One region of the Clostridium sp. DL-VIII genome, then DNA from elsewhere that is predicted to be linked to it. Evidence: a T-box and tRNA genes for the amino acid it is inferred to sense, from the RefSeq annotation. Region 1 holds a T-box; the other holds one or more tRNA genes.
What was found. A T-box is a leader RNA that pairs with one kind of tRNA and senses whether it is charged. The one in region 1 lies ahead of leuS (leucine--tRNA ligase), so its partner is inferred to be a tRNA-Leu.
Positions count from the first base shown of each region.

Region 1 (9,465 bases):
AGCTCCCGGCTACACAATTACGGCAATTAACGACTTCAAGGGCCACAGGACTGTTCAGCAGGCTGCAGAAATTATAGTGAAACTTGCGACTCTAGATGAAAATGGCCCTACAGGTGGATTTTTCGATGAAAATGGAACCGTTCCATGGTAAAACATAATGCTAAATCATCAACATGAATTAAAATTAAGGCAAAGGTGTTAAATCGATAAAAGTATAAGCTAAATTAGGCTAAAAAATAGAAATCCCTTTTAAGGGATTTCTAAAAATTCAATTAAAGAAAGAAAAGTACTAATGCTTTTTCATCCTAACTATTAACTTTCAACTAACCTTTACATTACATTTTGAGGAGTTCCCTTTAGCCATTTTTCAATATTGTCAAAAACAATAACAGCTCTCTTTTCAAAAGCTTCTGCTGTAGCGAAAGCAACGTGAGGTGTTACTATTAAATTCTTTGCTCCAAATAATACATGGTTAGTAGGAATTGGAGGTTCAACTTCAAATACATCTACCCCTGCCCCTGCTATTTTTTCGCTGTTTAAAGCTTCCGCAAGAGCTTCGCTATCTACAACAGGTCCTCTTGCTGTATTAATTAAAATTGCATTTTTCTTCATTAAAGATAGGTTCTCTTTATTTATTAATCCCTTAGTATTTTCATTTAATGGAACATGAAGTGATACAATATCACAAGTTGACATTAATGTATCTAAATCCACAAATTTAACTCCTTCTATTTCCTTTTTAGTTCTACTATAAGCATATACTTCACATCCAAAAGCCTTGGCAATCATTGCTGTTCTAACACCTATTGCACCTGCACCAACAATTCCAAATTTCTTTCCTGCTAATTCAAAACCAACAAGTCCATTTTTAGTTCCACCTTCTCTTGTTACCTTATCACAAGGTATTATATTTCTATACAGAGAAATCACCATTCCAAATACTAAATCCGCAACCGCAACTGTTGAATAGCCTGCACAGTTACATACCGTAATGTTTCTTTCTTTGCAATAATCCATAGCAACATGATCCACCCCAGTAAAAGCTACACATATCATTTTCAAATTTGGACAATTTTCAATTACTTCTTTTTTATATGGAAGATTAGAAAGCACTACAGCATCAGCATCTTTACTTCTCTCTATTAGAGTTTCAGTATCCTCTACTCTTGTATCATAATATATTACATCTAACTTATCGCCTAAGGTATCCTTTGCCATTCCCAATAATTTTTCCTTGCTTATCCCTAATGGTTCTAAGATTACTAATTTCATTTTTATCCATCTCCTATTCATATCTCGTGTACTTACCTGTACACTTCCTAAAATGATATTATTTTGCAAGTTTTTTATTTTTAATAACTTTAACTCCATTACTTGTTCCAATAATAATATAATTACACATATTTATAAATAAACCAACTTCTAAAACTCCAGGTATTTCTTTAACTTCACTATAAATTTTACCTATATCTATAGGCTTTCCTATGTGTAAATCAACAATGTAATTACCATTATCAGTTATAAAAAACTCATTTGATTTCATTCTTGTTATAGGACTTAAAGAATATTCTTTAAGTTTTCTTATTACATGTGTATAGCCATATGGTAATACTTCAACTGGCAAAGGAAATTCACCTATACTGTCTACTAATTTACTATCATCCATAATCCATATTACTTCTTTAGCTAAATTAGCAACAATCTTTTCTCTAAATAATGCTCCTCCACCTCCTTTAATTGCACTAAATCCCATATCTATTTCGTCAACACCATCAATTGCTAAGTCAATTCTATCTATTTCATCTATTTTAACTAATGGAATCTTCAATTCTTTTGCTAACTTCTCAGTACCTTTTGAAGTTGCAACTGCTTTTAAATCCATTCCACTTTCAACCAGTTCTCCAACCTTTTTAATCATGTAATATGCTGTAGAACCAGTTCCTAATCCTAATATCATTCCATTTTTTATATATTCTGTTGCTTTTTCTGCAGCAATTCTTTTTGCCTCCATACTTACCTCCTAATACCCTAAAGCTTTACATGTTCATAAACAATATTTCCATATAATAAAATATTGTTTAAATTATCAATCTCTTCTGTTTCCATTCTCATCGAAATTCTTTTTTAATTCCTTCTCAACAGGAAAAATAGATACAATTACTATAATCGTTTGTATGATAATTAATGTAAAATTAATTATTCCTTGAACTTTATCATCTAGTATAATTCCAATTATACTAAAGCCAATAGATACAACTAACATTATTAAGCCTAGTTTTGTCCATAACTTGCCACAGTATTTATGAGCAAATTCCCAAGTCTCTTTACTTTTCATTGACCTTGAAGTTCTATAACCATAAAACCCATTAATATTTTTAGGACTATGTTCTTTAAACTTCACGCCAAAAAACAGCATTATGATTGGAATAATTAAATTGCAGACAAATATAACTATTTTAATTCCCATATACCCCTCCAAAATTTATACTGAATATTTTGTATGGATTACAATTCTACCTCTTGTAAACTCATCTTAAAGGTATTTCAATAGTACTAAAGTTCCAATTCATTTCTTTCAATTCTATAAAAGTATATCTAACATATTAAATTATACGCTTATATTATTATTTTTTTAATATGAAATTAAAATTTTCATGAATGATCCATTCCTCAATACATGTTATTGACTTTTTTTAGCTTATTAATATATAATGATATTAAATTTTATATTACGTGCTATGAATAGGAGTATTAGTAATAAATATATCTTAAGAGAGCTGTTGTTAGACATTTTATTCTGTCTTAGGTGCAAAACAGTGATGTGTTATTATGAACTTGCCTAGGAGCTTACTTGCCAAAAGCAAGTACGGTAATACCGTTATAATATCGAGTGAGAAGAATCAATTTATTTGTTCTTCTAATTAAGAGTGGTACCACGGAAATTACGCTTTCGTCTCTTTTATTTAAGAGATGAAAGCCTTTTTTTAGTTAACTGTTAACTGATTAAGTTAGCTTTATATTATTAAAATTATAAAAATTTTCTACGCAGTTATTCAGATAATATTTTACAATTGTTAGAGATCGCGCAGTGATCTCCTCCTTCAACTGTAAACTGTTAACTGTTAACTGTTAACTGATTAAGTGGAGGTTGTTATGTCAAATTACGGAACTAAAATCGATGAAAAATGGCAAAAAATATGGGAAGAAAATGAAACTTATAAGTTTAATCCTGAAAATTCAGCTAAGAAGCTTTATACACTTGAAATGTTCTCTTATCCATCAGGTGCTCAGCTTCATGCCGGCCACTGGTTTAACTATGGACCAACTGATTCATGGGCTAGACTTAAAAGAATGCAAGGCTACAATGTATTCCAGCCAATGGGGTTTGATGCTTTTGGATTACCAGCAGAAAACTATGCAATAAAAACTGGTATACATCCACAAGATTCTACTTTAAAAAATATTGAAACAATGGAAAAGCAATTAAAATCCATGGGAGCTATGTTCAACTGGGATAATGAAGTTGTTACCTGCCTTCCAGATTACTATAAATGGACTCAATGGTTATTCTTGAAACTTTATGAAAAAGGATTGGCTTACAGAAAGAAAGCTCCTGTAAACTGGTGTCCATCTTGTAATACAGTTTTAGCTAATGAGCAAGTTATTGATGGAGTTTGCGAAAGATGCAGCACAGAAGTAGTAAAGAAAGATCTTACTCAATGGTTCTTTAAAATAACAGATTATGCTGATGAGTTACTTGATAAATTAGATGATTTAGATTGGCCTGAAAAGACTAAATCTATGCAAAAGCACTGGATTGGGAGGTCTTTCGGAGCACAAGTTACCTTCAAGGTAAAAGATTCAGATTTAAAATTTGATGTGTTTACTACAAGAGTTGATACTTTAAATGGAGTTACTTATGTAGTTTTAGCTCCTGAAAACAAATTAGTAGATGAATTAACATTGCCTGAATATAAGGATGCTGTAGAAAGCTATAAAGAAGCGGCAGCTAAACAATCTGAAATTGAAAGACAATCCGTTACAAAGGAAAAAACAGGAGTATTCACTGGATCTTATGCGATAAATCCTATCAACGGTAAAGTAGTTCCTATTTGGATTTCTGACTATGTATTAGCTACTTATGGTACTGGGTGCGTTATGGCAGTTCCTGCTCATGATGAAAGAGACTTTGCTTTTGCAACTAAGTTCAATTTACCGATTGAAAGAGTTATAACTGATAAAGAAAATACTGATCCTAAGCTTCCATACTGCGAACATGGAATACTTGTTAACTCAGGTAAATTTGACGGTTTAGAAACAGATGAAGCTAAGAAGAAAATAGTTGAAGAACTAGAAAAAGATAAGTTAGGTGAAATGAAGGTTAACTTCAGACTAAGAGACTGGTTAGTATCAAGACAAAGATACTGGGGCGCTCCAATTCCAATTATCTACTGCGATGATTGTGGCATAGTTCCAGTACCTGAAAAAGATCTTCCAGTAAAACTTCCTTATGATGTTGAATTTACTCCAGATGGTAAATCACCACTTAGTAAATCTGAAGAATTCATAAATACTACTTGCCCTTGTTGTGGAAAGCCTGCAAAGAGAGAAGCAGATACTTTAGATACCTTTGTATGTTCTTCATGGTACTATTTAAGATATGCAGATAATAAAAATACAGATGCACCTTTTGACCCTGAAAAAATCAATAAGGTACTTCCTGTTGATAAATATGTTGGTGGACCGGAACATGCATGTATGCATTTATTATATGCAAGATTTGTAACAAAAGCTTTAAGAGATGCTGGTTACTTAAACTTTGATGAACCATTCTTAAGTTTAACTCACCAAGGCTTGATCTTAGGACCAGATGGACTTAAGATGAGTAAATCAAAAGGAAATACAATTTCTCCTGATGATTATATTAAAGAATATGGTGCTGATGTATTTAGAATGTACTTAATGTTTGGTTTTGGATACACTGAAGGCGGAGCTTGGAGTGACGATGGAATTAAATCCGTAGGTAAATTCGTAGATAGAATCGAAAGAACTTTAGAAACTTGTAGAGAAGCCATAGCTTCAACTGAAAATACAAAGGATTCTATTGATTCTCCTGAAAAAGAATTAAACTTCTGGAAGCATACAGCTATAAAAGGTGTTACTGAAGACGGAAATAAAATGCAATTTAACACTGCAATAGCAAGACTTATGGAATTTACAAATGCAGTCAGTAAGTACCTTCAAGAAGAAGTTAAGAATACTAAGTTCTTAAAAGAAACTGTAAGTGATTTCTTAAAATTACTTGCTTCATTTGCTCCTCACTTTACTGAAGAACAATGGAGCTTACTTGGAAATACTTCAACAATCTTTAATCAAAGATTACCAGAATTTGATCCTTCTGCTTTAGTTAAAGATGAAGTTGAAATTGCCATTCAAATAAATGGTAAGATAAAAGCTAAGATTAATATTCCTTCAAACTTAGATGAAGAAGGTATAAAGAAAGCTTCTCTAGAAAATGATACTATTAAGGAAAATACTGAAGGTAAAAATATAGTTAAAGTCATTGTAATCAAGGGAAGACTTGTAAATATAGTTGTAAAATAAAAATCAGACTATTTTATAGTAAATAACACAAAAGTAATAAGTTTAGACTAACTTGCTAAACTTATTACTTTTTTTGCTTACAATTTACTATTTATCTTTTGCCTGTAATTAATAATTCGATTAATTGTACTCTTAATATATATTGCGATTTGCAATGCACAGTTTACAGTAAATTTTTGATTGTAACATATATATTATTTAATATTTTCCGAAATCTCTATCGCTTAAAACTATTTTAGTATTCTTAGATGTTGATGATGTTTCACTAAATTCCATATCATTTACTCTATTGTAAGGCTGCTTAATAGCTTCATTATTTAGTTGAGTGCTTCTATCAATATTATTATTTTTTAATTTAAAAGTAGCAACCATATTATTAAGCATTTTAGCTTGACTTGAAAGTTCCTCACTAGCTGATGCACTTTCTTCAGAAGTTGCTGAATTTGTCTGTACCACTTGCGATACCTGTTCAATACCTACATTTATCTGAGCTACACCAGCTGCCTGTTCCTCTGAAGCTGCAGCTATTTCTGATACAAGAGTTGCCGCCTTTGATACTCCATCTACTATTTCATATAAAGCTTTTGCTGTATTGTTTGCAATTTCAGTTCCTTTTTCTGCTTTCTTTATAGATCCTTCTATAAGTGTTGTTGTTTCTTTTGCTGCATTAGCACTTCTTGCTGCTAAGTTTCTTACTTCTTCTGCTACTACAGCAAAGCCTTTTCCATGCTGTCCTGCCCTTGCAGCTTCTACAGCGGCATTAAGCGCAAGTATATTAGTTTGAAATGCGATTTCATCTATTACCTTTATTATTTTAGATATATTTGCAGAAGATTCATTTATTTTTCTCATAGATTCAAGCATTTCTCCCATATGCTTATTCCCTTCCTCTGCATTTTCTTTTACTGCTAGTGCAAGTTCCTTAGCTTCATTGGCATTATCGGAATTTTCCTTAATTTGTGCTGCCACTTCAGCCATAGATGATGTCAGCTCTTCAATAGCACTGGCCTGCTCCGTAGCCCCTTGTGATAAAACCTGACTGCCAGTTGAAACTTCATTTGCTCCTGAAAATACCTGATGTGATGCAGTATTTATTTCACTTATAACAGAATTTAGAGATTCTATTATCACATTTAACGAACTAGAAATTCCCTTAAAGTCTCCTTTAAATTCTCTTACAGTTTCAATATTAAGATCTCCCATTGAAATTTTTCCTGTAACTTCAGAAATTTCTTTAACAATTGTTCTTAAGCGTTCGCCTAGATTATTAATTGATTTTCCTAATAGTTCAAATTCTCCTTTATAATTTCCAGTAATCAGTACAGATAAATTCCCTTGGGACATTTCTCCCATTACACTAATAACTTCATCGATTGGCTTCACAATTACTTCTATTAATTCATTAATTCCTTGAATCATTTCTGCCCATGAGCCCTTGAATTTAGATGCATCCGCTCTTTTTGATAAATCGCCCTGTTTAATTTCATTGATTATATTTATCTGCTCCTTTGATATGTTTAGTAAATTAATTCTTAAATTATTTGCATATTCATTAACCAAACCATATCGTCCCTGGAATTTTTCAAGTTCAGTGGAGAAATCTCCTTCTGAATATTCTTTTAGTACTGCAAATAACTTTATAAATATTTCTATTGATATCCACATGGCATTATTTATAGAATCCGCCATTTCTTTGTAAACTCCTTTAAATTTAGAGCTATCTATTTTATCTCGTGTATTTCCAACCCTAAAAGTGCCTTGAAGCCAGTGTATCTGTTCTTTAAAGTCATTTATGTTTTTTGATATTATTTTAAGCGAATAAGCTAATTCGCCTATTTCATCATTAGTTTTAATATCTATCTCATTTTCATAAAGGTATCCATTTTCAATGTTCTTAGCGATATCATTAAGTTTTTTCATAGGCTTACAAATTGAATTTATTAATAATAATCCCAATATCGCTGTAACTATAATAGATAATGCTGAGGCAATGACCATATTATTTTGTACTTCTCTTATTAATTGTACGTTTTCCATGCCCTTATAAGCTACAGTAAATAAAATTCCCTCCATTACAATTATCAATATAAAAGCTAGACCTATTTTACCCCTGATTTTTAATCCATTCATATAAATATTCCCGTCCTTTCTATACTAACTTCTGCCCATAGACCAATTATATCAAAATATACTATATTATGATATAATTCTTAGATAAATTTAACAATATTAGCATTATAGTAACAAAAATACTAATTAAGACAAAATTTTTTCTTGAACTTAATTTAATTGAAATTGATTACTACTTAAATTTTTAGCTTTATTATATTTCTTTCTAATATTCTGAATAAATAAAAAAGTTGAAGCTGCTACAAAAATAATTTTGCAGTAACTTCAACATTTATTTTAATAAAATTTATTCACTTGATAGACATCTATATATTTCATCCAAGTTGTATTTCATTGCCTCTATATAATCTTTATCATCTTCTTTAGATTCTAATGTTAATATAGGCACCACATCTGCTTGAACTTCTTTTGCTAATGTTTCTGAGACCTTAGGACTTGCCAATGATTCTGAAAAAACAGTCTTTATATTATTTTCCCTACAGTAATTAACTAACTCTTCTAACTGCCTCGGAGTTGGTTCTCCTTCAGCAAATAAGTTTTCTACTGATTTTTGCGTCAAGCCAAAATCTCTGCACAAATAACCAAAAGCTGCATGACCAGTAATAAAGTTCTTTTTATTTAGTGTATCAAATTTAGGTTTATATTCATTATATACGCCTTCTAATTCTTCCTTAAATTTATTATAATTTTCTTCATAATAATCTTTATTCTTTTCATCTAGCTTAACAAGAGTATTTTTTATGTTCTCAGATTGTATTTCTGCATTTTTTAAACTTAACCAGCTATGAGGATCAATTGCATCTCCTTCTTTTCGAGCTTCTATCCCAGCACTTGAATCTACAACAAGCACGCCACTTTCCTTAATAGCTTCACTTACTTGATCCACCCACTCTTCCATCCCTAAACCATTGTAAATGAAAGCTTTGCTGCTAGTTAATGTCTTAAAATCCCTGGTCTTAGGTTCATAATCATGTGGATCCATGTTATCTGGAACTAAACAAGTTACTTCTGCCTTGTCTCCAGCAATTTTCTCTGCAAATTCTTTTAGAGGATATATTGAAACTACAATATTTAATTTATTATCATTTACTTGTGGTGACGTAGTTTTTGCATTTATTCCACAGCCAATCAGCGTAATACTCATTAGTATTGTTAACGCTGCCGCCATAATTTTCTTTTTCATCTCATACCTCTTCTGCATTTGATTTGCATTTGCGCTCTGTTAATAATATTACTGTCAAAGTCCTAATATGTCAATAACAGAAATTTTTATTCTATAAAGTTAAGAAAATAAATCAGCCTATATCACTATTTCTATGCAAAACATGATATAGGCATTATTATAAACATATTAGTCACACTCAAATAAATAGCAAGTTCATTTACCAGCCTATTTTCATGTGTCTTAATTTAAATTTATTAGTTTATACTCATATTGATTCTTATTTAAGATATTCTTTTCTATTTCCTGACATGTAAAAAATATTATCTGATTAAAATTTTCATTTATTAAAAGTTTTAATGCTGTCTCTCTTCTTTCATCATCATATTGAACAAATGCATCATCTAAAAATATTGGAACTTCTTTATTCTTAAATAACATATTTATAAAAGAAAGTCTTAATGATAAATACAATTGATCTTTTGCACCATTGCTTAAAATGTCACCATCAAGCAATACTCCTTCATGTCTTATTCTTAATTTATATTCTTCAGATATTTTTGCTTCTT
Region 1 covers NZ_CM001240.1:1,189,079-1,198,543, reverse strand. Annotated here, with positions in the region: gene CDLVIII_RS05520 (SDR family oxidoreductase) at 1-151, shown strand, start outside; gene CDLVIII_RS05515 (2-hydroxyacid dehydrogenase) at 331-1,272, opposite strand; gene rpiA (ribose-5-phosphate isomerase RpiA) at 1,331-2,011, opposite strand; gene CDLVIII_RS05505 (SdpI family protein) at 2,087-2,467, opposite strand; T-box leader at 2,730-2,961, shown strand; gene leuS (leucine--tRNA ligase) at 3,154-5,604, shown strand; gene CDLVIII_RS05495 (methyl-accepting chemotaxis protein) at 5,803-7,734, opposite strand; gene CDLVIII_RS05490 (zinc ABC transporter substrate-binding protein) at 8,021-8,917, opposite strand; gene CDLVIII_RS05485 (AAA family ATPase) at 9,140-9,465, opposite strand, start outside.

Region 2 (9,465 bases), 250 kb from region 1:
TATTTCAAATATATAACAATTACTATATTGTCAAAGATTAAAACTATATTAGCGAGATGATAAAGATGCAAGCAACAAAAATAGAAGTAAACGATGATTTACAGGAAACATTAAAACATGGTTCTAATGATTTCCCAATAGCAATTTATACTGATAAATTTAATCTATTCGAAGAAGGATATATCAGATGGCATTGGCATAAAGAAATACAATTCTCATATTCACTTTATGATAAAGTAGTTTTCTTTATTGAGGATGAAAAGATAATTTTATCGCCTAATGAAGGAGTTATGATAAATTCAAATGTACTTCATCAAATTAAGCCATATACCACTAATAATTGTATGATGTTTTCTATTGATTTCAATTCAACTTTAATAGGAGGTGCCGAACTGTCGCTTATTGAAAAGAAATATTTAACTCCAATTATTAAAAATAGAAACTTAAAATACATCTCTTTAAAACCTAATATTCCATGGCAAAAAAGCATACTAAAACATTTAAAAAAGGTATTTACCTTATCTCATGAAAAACCATATGGATATGAATTAGAAATGCGAAATTATTTAAGTATTGCTTGGTTAAATCTAATTAAAGAAATGAAAAATGAAATAAATAGTTCACCACTTACAATGTCAAATGATGATGAACGTGTAAAATTAGCGATGCAATATATACACAAATACTATACACATAATATTTTGTTAGATAACATTGCAATGGCTGCACATATCAGTAAAAGTGAATGCTGCCGCTGTTTTAAAAGACTTTTAAATGTAACACCTTTTGAATATTTAATTGAATACAGAATTTCAAAGGCATCAGAACTGCTTGTAAAAAGTGAGGCTCCTATTTCTAATATTGCCCTTGACGTAGGATTTAATGGAATAAGCTACTTTGGAAAAATATTTAAGAAACATACAAACTATACACCCTCTGAATATAGAAATAAATATTCTGGATATAAGTTAACTTAGAGCAAAAGCTTAGTAAAATAAGAGATAAACCTTTGTCTGCCTACTTTATTTGATCAAGAAATACCTTAATATCTCTACTAAAGTCTTTAATGCCACATAACTCGCTTATTTAAATAAAAGTGTAATTCTTAAACCTATGTCTGACTCGTATTCATCCATCATATGTGTTATGATAAACATATTATATGAATCAAAAAAACAAGCTCTAAAATAAAGGTATTTCACATAAGGCACATGAAAGAAAATAATAGACCAAAGATGTGACGCATATTTTGCGTTAGGCAAGGACGTAAATTCTGCTCATAGCGGGTCTATTAATAAAATTTGCTGACGCAGTATAACACAAAATAGGCAAGCATACTGGTCTGTTATTTTTTTGATTGTGCCCAACATGTCGAAAATTATATTGAGATTAATAATATATTTTATGGAAGGTGGTTTTTATGAATTTTATTTGGGATGGCAGTTTATCTATAGGAATTGATAATATTGATAATCAACATAAAGAATTGTTTAATTGTATTGATAAATTATTAGTGTCTATTGAAAATCTGAAAAGTGATGATGAAGTTATTAAGACTTTAAAATTTCTTGAAGATTATGTAATTAAACATTTTAATGAAGAGGAAGAAATTCAAAGAAAAACAAATTATCCTCTGCTTGATATACAACATATACAACATGAAAATTTCAAAAATGATCTTAAAGAGTTTAAAAGAGTATTTGAGACACATGGCGCTTCAACTCTATTAGCTTTAAATATTCAACAAAGCTTAATTGATTGGCTTAAAAATCATATAATGAATCTTGATAAAGACTTAGGAGATTTCTTGATTGAAATCGGATATAATAAATAAAATTTATTCTTGATATTTTATACTTATTATGCCTAATTTCTATCATTTTTTTCTTCAACACATAAACCACATTTACACAAAAAAACAACACACGATTCGGCTATTTTTCCGAAATAATCGTGTGTTAATTTTCTATATCACCTACGATATATATTGTGTTGGTGCAGGTAACGGGACTTGAACCCGTACGTTATTCAACACACGCCCCTCAAACGTGCCTGTCTGCCAATTCCAGCACACCTGCAAATACCGTTAACTCCTTAATAATAATTCATTTTAATAAAAAATTCAAGCAAAATTTTTTAAATGTTTTCATTATATATTGATTTCACGATTGCTATCCAAATTTATTATAAAAAATAATATACTTAGATACAATATATAAACTTCCACTTCATTCATTCACTTATAATTTTAAATATACTTCTGCACTAGACTTAAATGTATCTGTTTTAGGTCGATATACACTTAAGTTTAGCTTACATATTTTGTATCCATATAGATAAACAAATTAAAAATTCAACTTATATATAGAATGTTTATGCATTTAAGTTAAACTTTTGTGTATACCTAAATCAGAAATTACATACATATTTGTGCAAGAGGCATTTGAAATTGAGCTGCTTAAGGTTCTTAAGCAGAAAACCCAAATCTATGATTTGGTGTGAATCGCTTACTCAGCGAACGAATGTGAGTCGAGTTTCCTCTGAGGGTTGTTCCATTTACTGCTTGTCATGAACTTGTTTCAGGAACATGCAGGGATGGGCACAACCTTCCACTTAGAACCTTCCAGCGAAAATTTCATAAGTCCTCTGGAAGAAATATGTATGTAATTTCGGTAAGATATCACATAAGTTCAAGGTCAAAGTTGTCTATTTATAAGTGTGCTAATTTAAAAATTTTACGCTCCATAAACTTTTGGTTAATTCTAGTACTTTATCTACATCAAAATAGCTTTTCTTATCTCTATAAAGATATTCGTATATATGATAATAAGTATTTACTTTATCTACGTATTTTTTTGTTTCTCCAAAAGGTATATAATCTATACTCTTTCCGTTTGATGAATATTTTTCATCTATAAGCCATGATTGCACATTAGATGGACCTGCATTATATGCTGCGATTGTCAAATCCAAATCCTTATTAAAGGTATCATTTAATCTTCGAAGATACCAACAGCCCATTCTAATATTATATTCCTCATTATATAGATCTTCTTTAGAAAATGTACCATATCCCATTTCATTGGCAGCCCATTCTCCTGTTTCTACTGTTATTTGCATAAGTCCCACCGCATTCTTATGTGAATGAGCATCATCATCAAATTTACTTTCAGTCTTTATCACTGCTAGTACTAATAGTGGATCTAAATTATACTGTGAACTATATTTATCTACATATTCCTGATACTTATAAGGAAAGAACTTTTCCTTTATCAAATATCTAGAACCTAGTCCTATTACTATTATTGCTATTAATATGAGTATTAGTGAATAAAAGATCTTTCTTATAAATCTCATCATCTTCTCCTTAACTTAGCATAATAATTTTATAAAATCGATCAAATCATAAACTTGTTTTTGTGTTTCAACAAGATCATTATTATTATCAATAATAATATTGGCAAACTCTTTTTTTTCTTCCATGGACATTTGAGAATTTATCCTGCTTACTGCATCAGCTTTACTTAATTTATCTCTGTTCATAACTCGTTGAATCTGGACTGAATTATCGGCATATACAAGTATAATATAGTCCATTTCGTTATGCATATTATTTTCAATTATAGTTGGTGCATCTAATATTATTATCTTTCCACCCTTTTTTTCTAACTTCTCTATTTCCTCTTCTATAGCTTCTTTAATGTATGGCATTATAATGCTTTCATATTTTACCCTCTGCTTTGGAAATCTAAAAATATGGTTTCCAAATTCTTTTCGCCTAAATTCCCCTCTCCAATCAAAGAAACCTGCTCCGAATTGCGCACGGACCATTTCTAATATTTTAGGATTTTTCTCAAGAACTTCCTTAGCTATAGCGTCTGCATCTATAATTTTAAATCCTTCAGCTTTCAAAATATTGGATACAGTACTTTTTCCTGTACCAATTCCACCTGTTAAACCAATTTTAATCATTTTTTTATAAACCACCCTTTGTTCAGTTAGTAGTTATGAGTTAAAAATTATGAGTTAATTATAAAATCCCATTGCTTTTCTTTTAAACTCTTAACTCCTATCTTATAACTCTTAGCTAATATGTTATTCCATCATTGCATATATAACAAAACTTATAAGTAGTACATTTAATCATAAACTCATTAAATATTACTTCGCTTCGTACCAAGTTTTACCGAAGTTAACATCTACATCGAGTGCTACTTTTAGCTTAATTGCATTTTCCATTTCGTCTGCAACTAATTTTTTAACCTCTTCAAATTCGTCTTTCTTAACATTTAGTATAAGTTCATCATGAACTTGAAGTATCAATTCACTTTTTAACTTCTTTTCATTTAATTTGTTATATACATTAACCATTGCAAGCTTTATTATATCAGCTGCGCTCCCTTGAATTGGAGCATTCATTGCCAATCTATCTCCTAGAGCTTTTACAATTTTATTTGAAGCTTTTATTTCTGGTATGAATCTTCTTCTATTTAAAATTGTTAATACATATCCCTTTTCCTGAGCTTCTTTAACTACATTCTCTAAGTATTCTTTTATCTTAGGATATCTTTCAAGATAAATTGCCATATATTCTTCTGCTTCTTTTTTACTAATCTTCAAGTCTTCCGCTAAACTAAACGCACTTATTCCGTATACTATTCCAAAGTTTACAGCTTTTGCTCTACTTCTCATTATAGAAGTAACTTCATCCACTGGAACTTTGAATACTTCTGAAGCTGTCTTTGTATGAATATCACTATGGTGCTTAAATGCATCTATCATATTCTCATCTCCTGCAATATGTGCTAAAACCCTTAATTCTATTTGAGAATAATCGCAGGAAATTATAGTATCAGTCTCTTCCATAGGTATAAACACTTTTCTTATTTCTCTTCCCATTTCATATTTAATAGGAATGTTTTGTAAATTAGGCTCTGTACTTGATAATCTTCCTGTTGTAGTTACAGTTTGATTAAAATTAGAATGTATACGTCCATCCTTATCAATTACATTTTTTAATCCTTCTACATATGTAGAATTGATTTTTGTAATTTGTCTGTAATACATTATTTTAGCTATTATCTCATGCTTATCCATTAATTTTTCTAAAACTTCTTGATTAGTTGAATATCCTGTCTTTGTCTTTTTAATCACTGGTAAATCTAACTTTTCAAATAATATCTTACCTAACTGCTTAGGTGAACTTATATTAAACTCTTCTTCTGCTAATTTATATATATCACTCTGAGTTTCTTCAATTTCTTTTTTAAATTTTATCTGTAATTCATCTAACATACCTTCATTTATGTTAAATCCAATACTCTCCATGGATGATAGCACATAAATAAGAGGATGTTCAACTTCATAATAAAGTTTATCCATATTTTCTTTATGAAGGCTTTCTTTTAATTCTTCATAAATCACTGGTAAATAGCTGCAAAGAACTCCTTTTATATTTGGATCATTTTCATTTGGATTTTCTCCAATATAATGATTAACAAGTTCTAATATTTCATACTTACTCTTAGATGAATCAATTAAATAAGCCGCTATTGCAGTATCAAAATCAAAGCCTTTAATTTCAATATTATTTTTATTTAAAAAGGTAACTAAATTTTTTCCGTTATGTATTACCTTTTTAATACTTTCATCTTCCATTAAAGCTTTTAATACATCTAATGCTTCTTCTTTATTTTTAGAACTTATTTCTTTAAAATTTATTATATTTCCAATGTTCTCTTCTCCAAGAATCAAAAGATCAAGTTCTAATTTTGAAAATACAGATGCATCACTTAAAGAATAATCAATATAAATTCTATCCTTTTTCTTTGAAAATAATTCCTTCATATTTTCAATTGTATCTATAGTTTTTACTTCAACCTTTGATTCTTCTGAAACTGTATCATCTTTAAACTTATTTAAAATTGATTTCATTTCCAGCTTCATAAGCATCTTTTTTATTTCTAATATATTTTCTTTTCCATTAGAATTTATATCTTCTATGGTCAATTCAATTGGAACTTCCCTCATTATTGTAGCAAGCCTTTTAGAGAATACTGCCTGCTCAGTATTACTTTCCAAATTTTCCTTTAGTTTTTTTCCTGCAATATTATCTATATTCTTTAGAACTTCCTCTATAGAACCATATTCCTTAATTAACTTAAAGGCAGTCTTTTCTCCTACACCTGGAACTCCTGGAATATTATCTGATTTATCTCCCATAAGCCCTTTAACATCTATAAATTGATGTGGAGTTACTTCAAACTCATTTATAAATGCTTCTTCATCATATACGGCTGTCTCACTAACTCCCTTTTTAGTAATTACAATCTTAGTTCTCCCAGATGCCAGTTGAAGTGCATCTTTATCTCCTGTAACTACAAATACTTCTGAATCATTATCTTCAGCGAATTTAGAAACTGTACCTATAATATCGTCTGCCTCAAAACCTTCTATTTCAAAAATCTTTATTCCCATAAGCTTAAATAATTCTTTAATAATCGGAAATTGTTCAGCAAGCTCTGGAGGCATTTTATTCCTTCCTGCCTTGTATTCCGAATACTCTTTATGCCTAAAAGTTGGTGCCTTTAAATCAAAGGCAGCAATTATGCTGTCTGGATTAATTTCTTCCTTCATTTTAAATAACATATTCATAAAGCCATAAATGGCATTAGTATTTATTCCATCGCTATTTGTAAGAGGAGGCAAGGCATAAAACGCCCTATTCATAAGTGAATTTGAATCTAAAAGTAATAATTTTTTCATTAAAAACCTCCTTGATTTATCATAAAATTTATTTAAACAAAAGATATGTTCTCTTTATTTCAAACATCATTTAGATTTATTATACTATATTGTTTAACTTAAAGTATACCTATATCCCTTGTAATATGGAATTTCTCTAATATTATTTCCTTATGTTCTTTTGTGCATTCTTACTTTAACATATATTTGAAATTTTTATGTTAGGTGCATGAAAATACATTATAGATGCAAAATTTTCTTGGATATTTTCATCATACAAAAAGGCAAATGGAATTATTATTTTTTTAATTGTGCCTTAATCACTTATAAATATATTAAAAATAAATAATGCAGGATTATCCTAAAATAAAATATCTCAAAATAATCCTGCATTATTTATTTTCGTGTATTATTTCTTTGCCTTACTTCGTTCTAAATTGTTAAAATAATTCTTTAACTCATTATCTAAAGATTCAATAATACCATTATATCTCGCTTTAAAGTTACGTCTAAACATAAACCTTTGAACTAATAATGACATATATCCAAAAAACTTTTCTGATGTTTGAGTTTCTTCCACTTGCATTTTAGTTGTTCCATCTTTTTGACCTTTAAAAGTATATGTTGAAACACATTTTGAAAAGCTCGTTATGGTAGTAATTTGATATTTCCCGTTTTTCTCATAATCCGTTATTTCAACAGTGCATTTTACTGGAGTTGGTCTTCCAGTATCTATATTTTTTTCAATCTTACATCCTATAGCATTTTCTTCATTAAAATCTGAAAAATCTCTTCCAGCACTTTTTATAAAAATACGAAACACATCTTCAACTGGATAATTTAATACGCCAATAGCCTTCATTTCGGTTTCCCCCTTAGCGAACTTCTCTTATTTTCCTGTGAAATACTCTATTCCTATTGCCTGACGAACATCCTTTAAAGTATTCGCTGCTACTGCCCTAGCTTTATCACTGCCATCTTTTAACATCTTATATACGGCATCAATGTCCTTTTCAAACTCTAATCTTCTGTTTCTTATTGGTTCTAATTCAGCTTGTAAAACTTCATTTAAATATTTTTTTACTTTTACGTCTCCAAGTCCACCACGTTTGTAGTGCTCCTTCATTTCTTCAACTGCCTTTTTATCAGTTGCAAAAACATCTAAATAAGTAAATACTGTATTTCCTTCTATCTGTCCTGGATCTTCCACTCTTATATGATTAGGATCTGTATACATTGACATGACTTTCTTCTTAATTGTATCTGCATCATCAGATAAATATATACAATTTCCTATTGATTTACTCATTTTAGCTTTACCATCAGTTCCTGGTAATCTCCCAGCATTAGAACTTGGCAATACTGCTTCAGGTTCAACTAAAACCTCTCCATATATTGAATTAAAACTTCTAACAATTTCCCTAGTTTGTTCAATCATAGGCAATTGATCTTCTCCAACTGGAACTGTATCTGCCTTAAATGCAGTAATATCAGCAGCCTGGCTTACAGGATAGATAAGAAATCCTGCTGGGATGCTGTTTTCAAAGTTTTTTTGCTGTATTTCTGCTTTAACTGTTGGATTTCTCTCTAATCTAGATAAAGTAACAAGATTTAAATAATGCATAGTAAGTTCATTTAACTCAGGTATTTGCGATTGTACAAATATAGTAGATTTACTTGGATCAATTCCAACTGCTAAGTAATCTAAAGCAACTTCTGTTAAGCTATTTCTTATTTTTTCTGGATTTCTTGCATTATCAGTTAATGCCTGCTGATCTGCAATCATTATAAAGCTTTCATATAATCCTGATTCCTGTAGTGCTACTCTATTTTTCAAAGAACCTATATAATGTCCTATATGTAACTTTCCAGTTGGCCTATCTCCTGTTAATATTATTTTTTTGCCCATTAAATTTTCACTCCTAAACTATATAAAGCAAATTAAGATTCTAATTTTGCTTTACTTTCAACTACGTTGTTAATGATTTCTGCTCTTCTTTCACCTAAGACATTAGCTATTTTTACTGACATACTTTTATCCTTGTAAATCGAATCCCTATTTGCATCGACAATTTTTATGATTCTTTCTTCCATTTTTTCATATGAAATTAAATCATCATAATATGTATCCACAATATCCTTTAAACATGTTGCTAATTCTCTTGGGTTTCTATAAACTGCTCTCATCTCTTACTCCTTAATATTAAAAAATAATTTTTATCTGTTGTTCAGCTTTTCTAAATTCTAACTACGAGTATTTATACACAAAAAATAGCAAGAATCTAAAAAGCTTAACTGAATTCAGCTGGAATATTAATTTCCACTGATAAATTTAGATTTTTAAAACTTATTCTTTTCTTATTATTGCCTATTTACTGAAATAATAGCAAATAATCCTCGTTTTATTATATCATTATATAATATAAAATTCTATATTCAGAAATATAGACTATCTCAAAATATCACTTTAAGATAATCTATAAAAAATTCATATTATACTTATAATTACTTAATACTAATTGTGAAATCATTTGGAACTATCATTACAATGCATTTAGCACGTTTTACAACATTAGTTGTTACCGATCCTATAATCCTATTCAATCCCTTTCTTGTGGATTTCGTCATAACGATTACACCAATATTTTCTTCTTGAGCTTTCTTTACAATTTCATCTCCCGGATATCCAAAAGTAAAGAATGTCTCAACTTTATAGTCTTT
Region 2 covers NZ_CM001240.1:1,440,178-1,449,642, reverse strand. Annotated here, with positions in the region: gene CDLVIII_RS06555 (AraC family transcriptional regulator) at 66-977, shown strand; gene CDLVIII_RS06550 (bacteriohemerythrin) at 1,421-1,834, shown strand; tRNA gene CDLVIII_RS06545 (tRNA-Leu) at 1,994-2,078, opposite strand; gene CDLVIII_RS06540 (lytic transglycosylase domain-containing protein) at 2,722-3,357, opposite strand; gene coaE (dephospho-CoA kinase) at 3,373-3,972, opposite strand; gene polA (DNA polymerase I) at 4,162-6,765, opposite strand; gene CDLVIII_RS06525 (DUF3284 domain-containing protein) at 7,154-7,606, opposite strand; gene trpS (tryptophan--tRNA ligase) at 7,634-8,653, opposite strand; gene CDLVIII_RS06515 (TIGR04540 family protein) at 8,686-8,931, opposite strand; gene CDLVIII_RS06510 (universal stress protein) at 9,250-9,465, opposite strand, start outside.
Region 2: it encodes a tRNA-Leu, which carries the amino acid that the T-box ahead of leuS (leucine--tRNA ligase) is inferred to sense. The anticodon was not compared.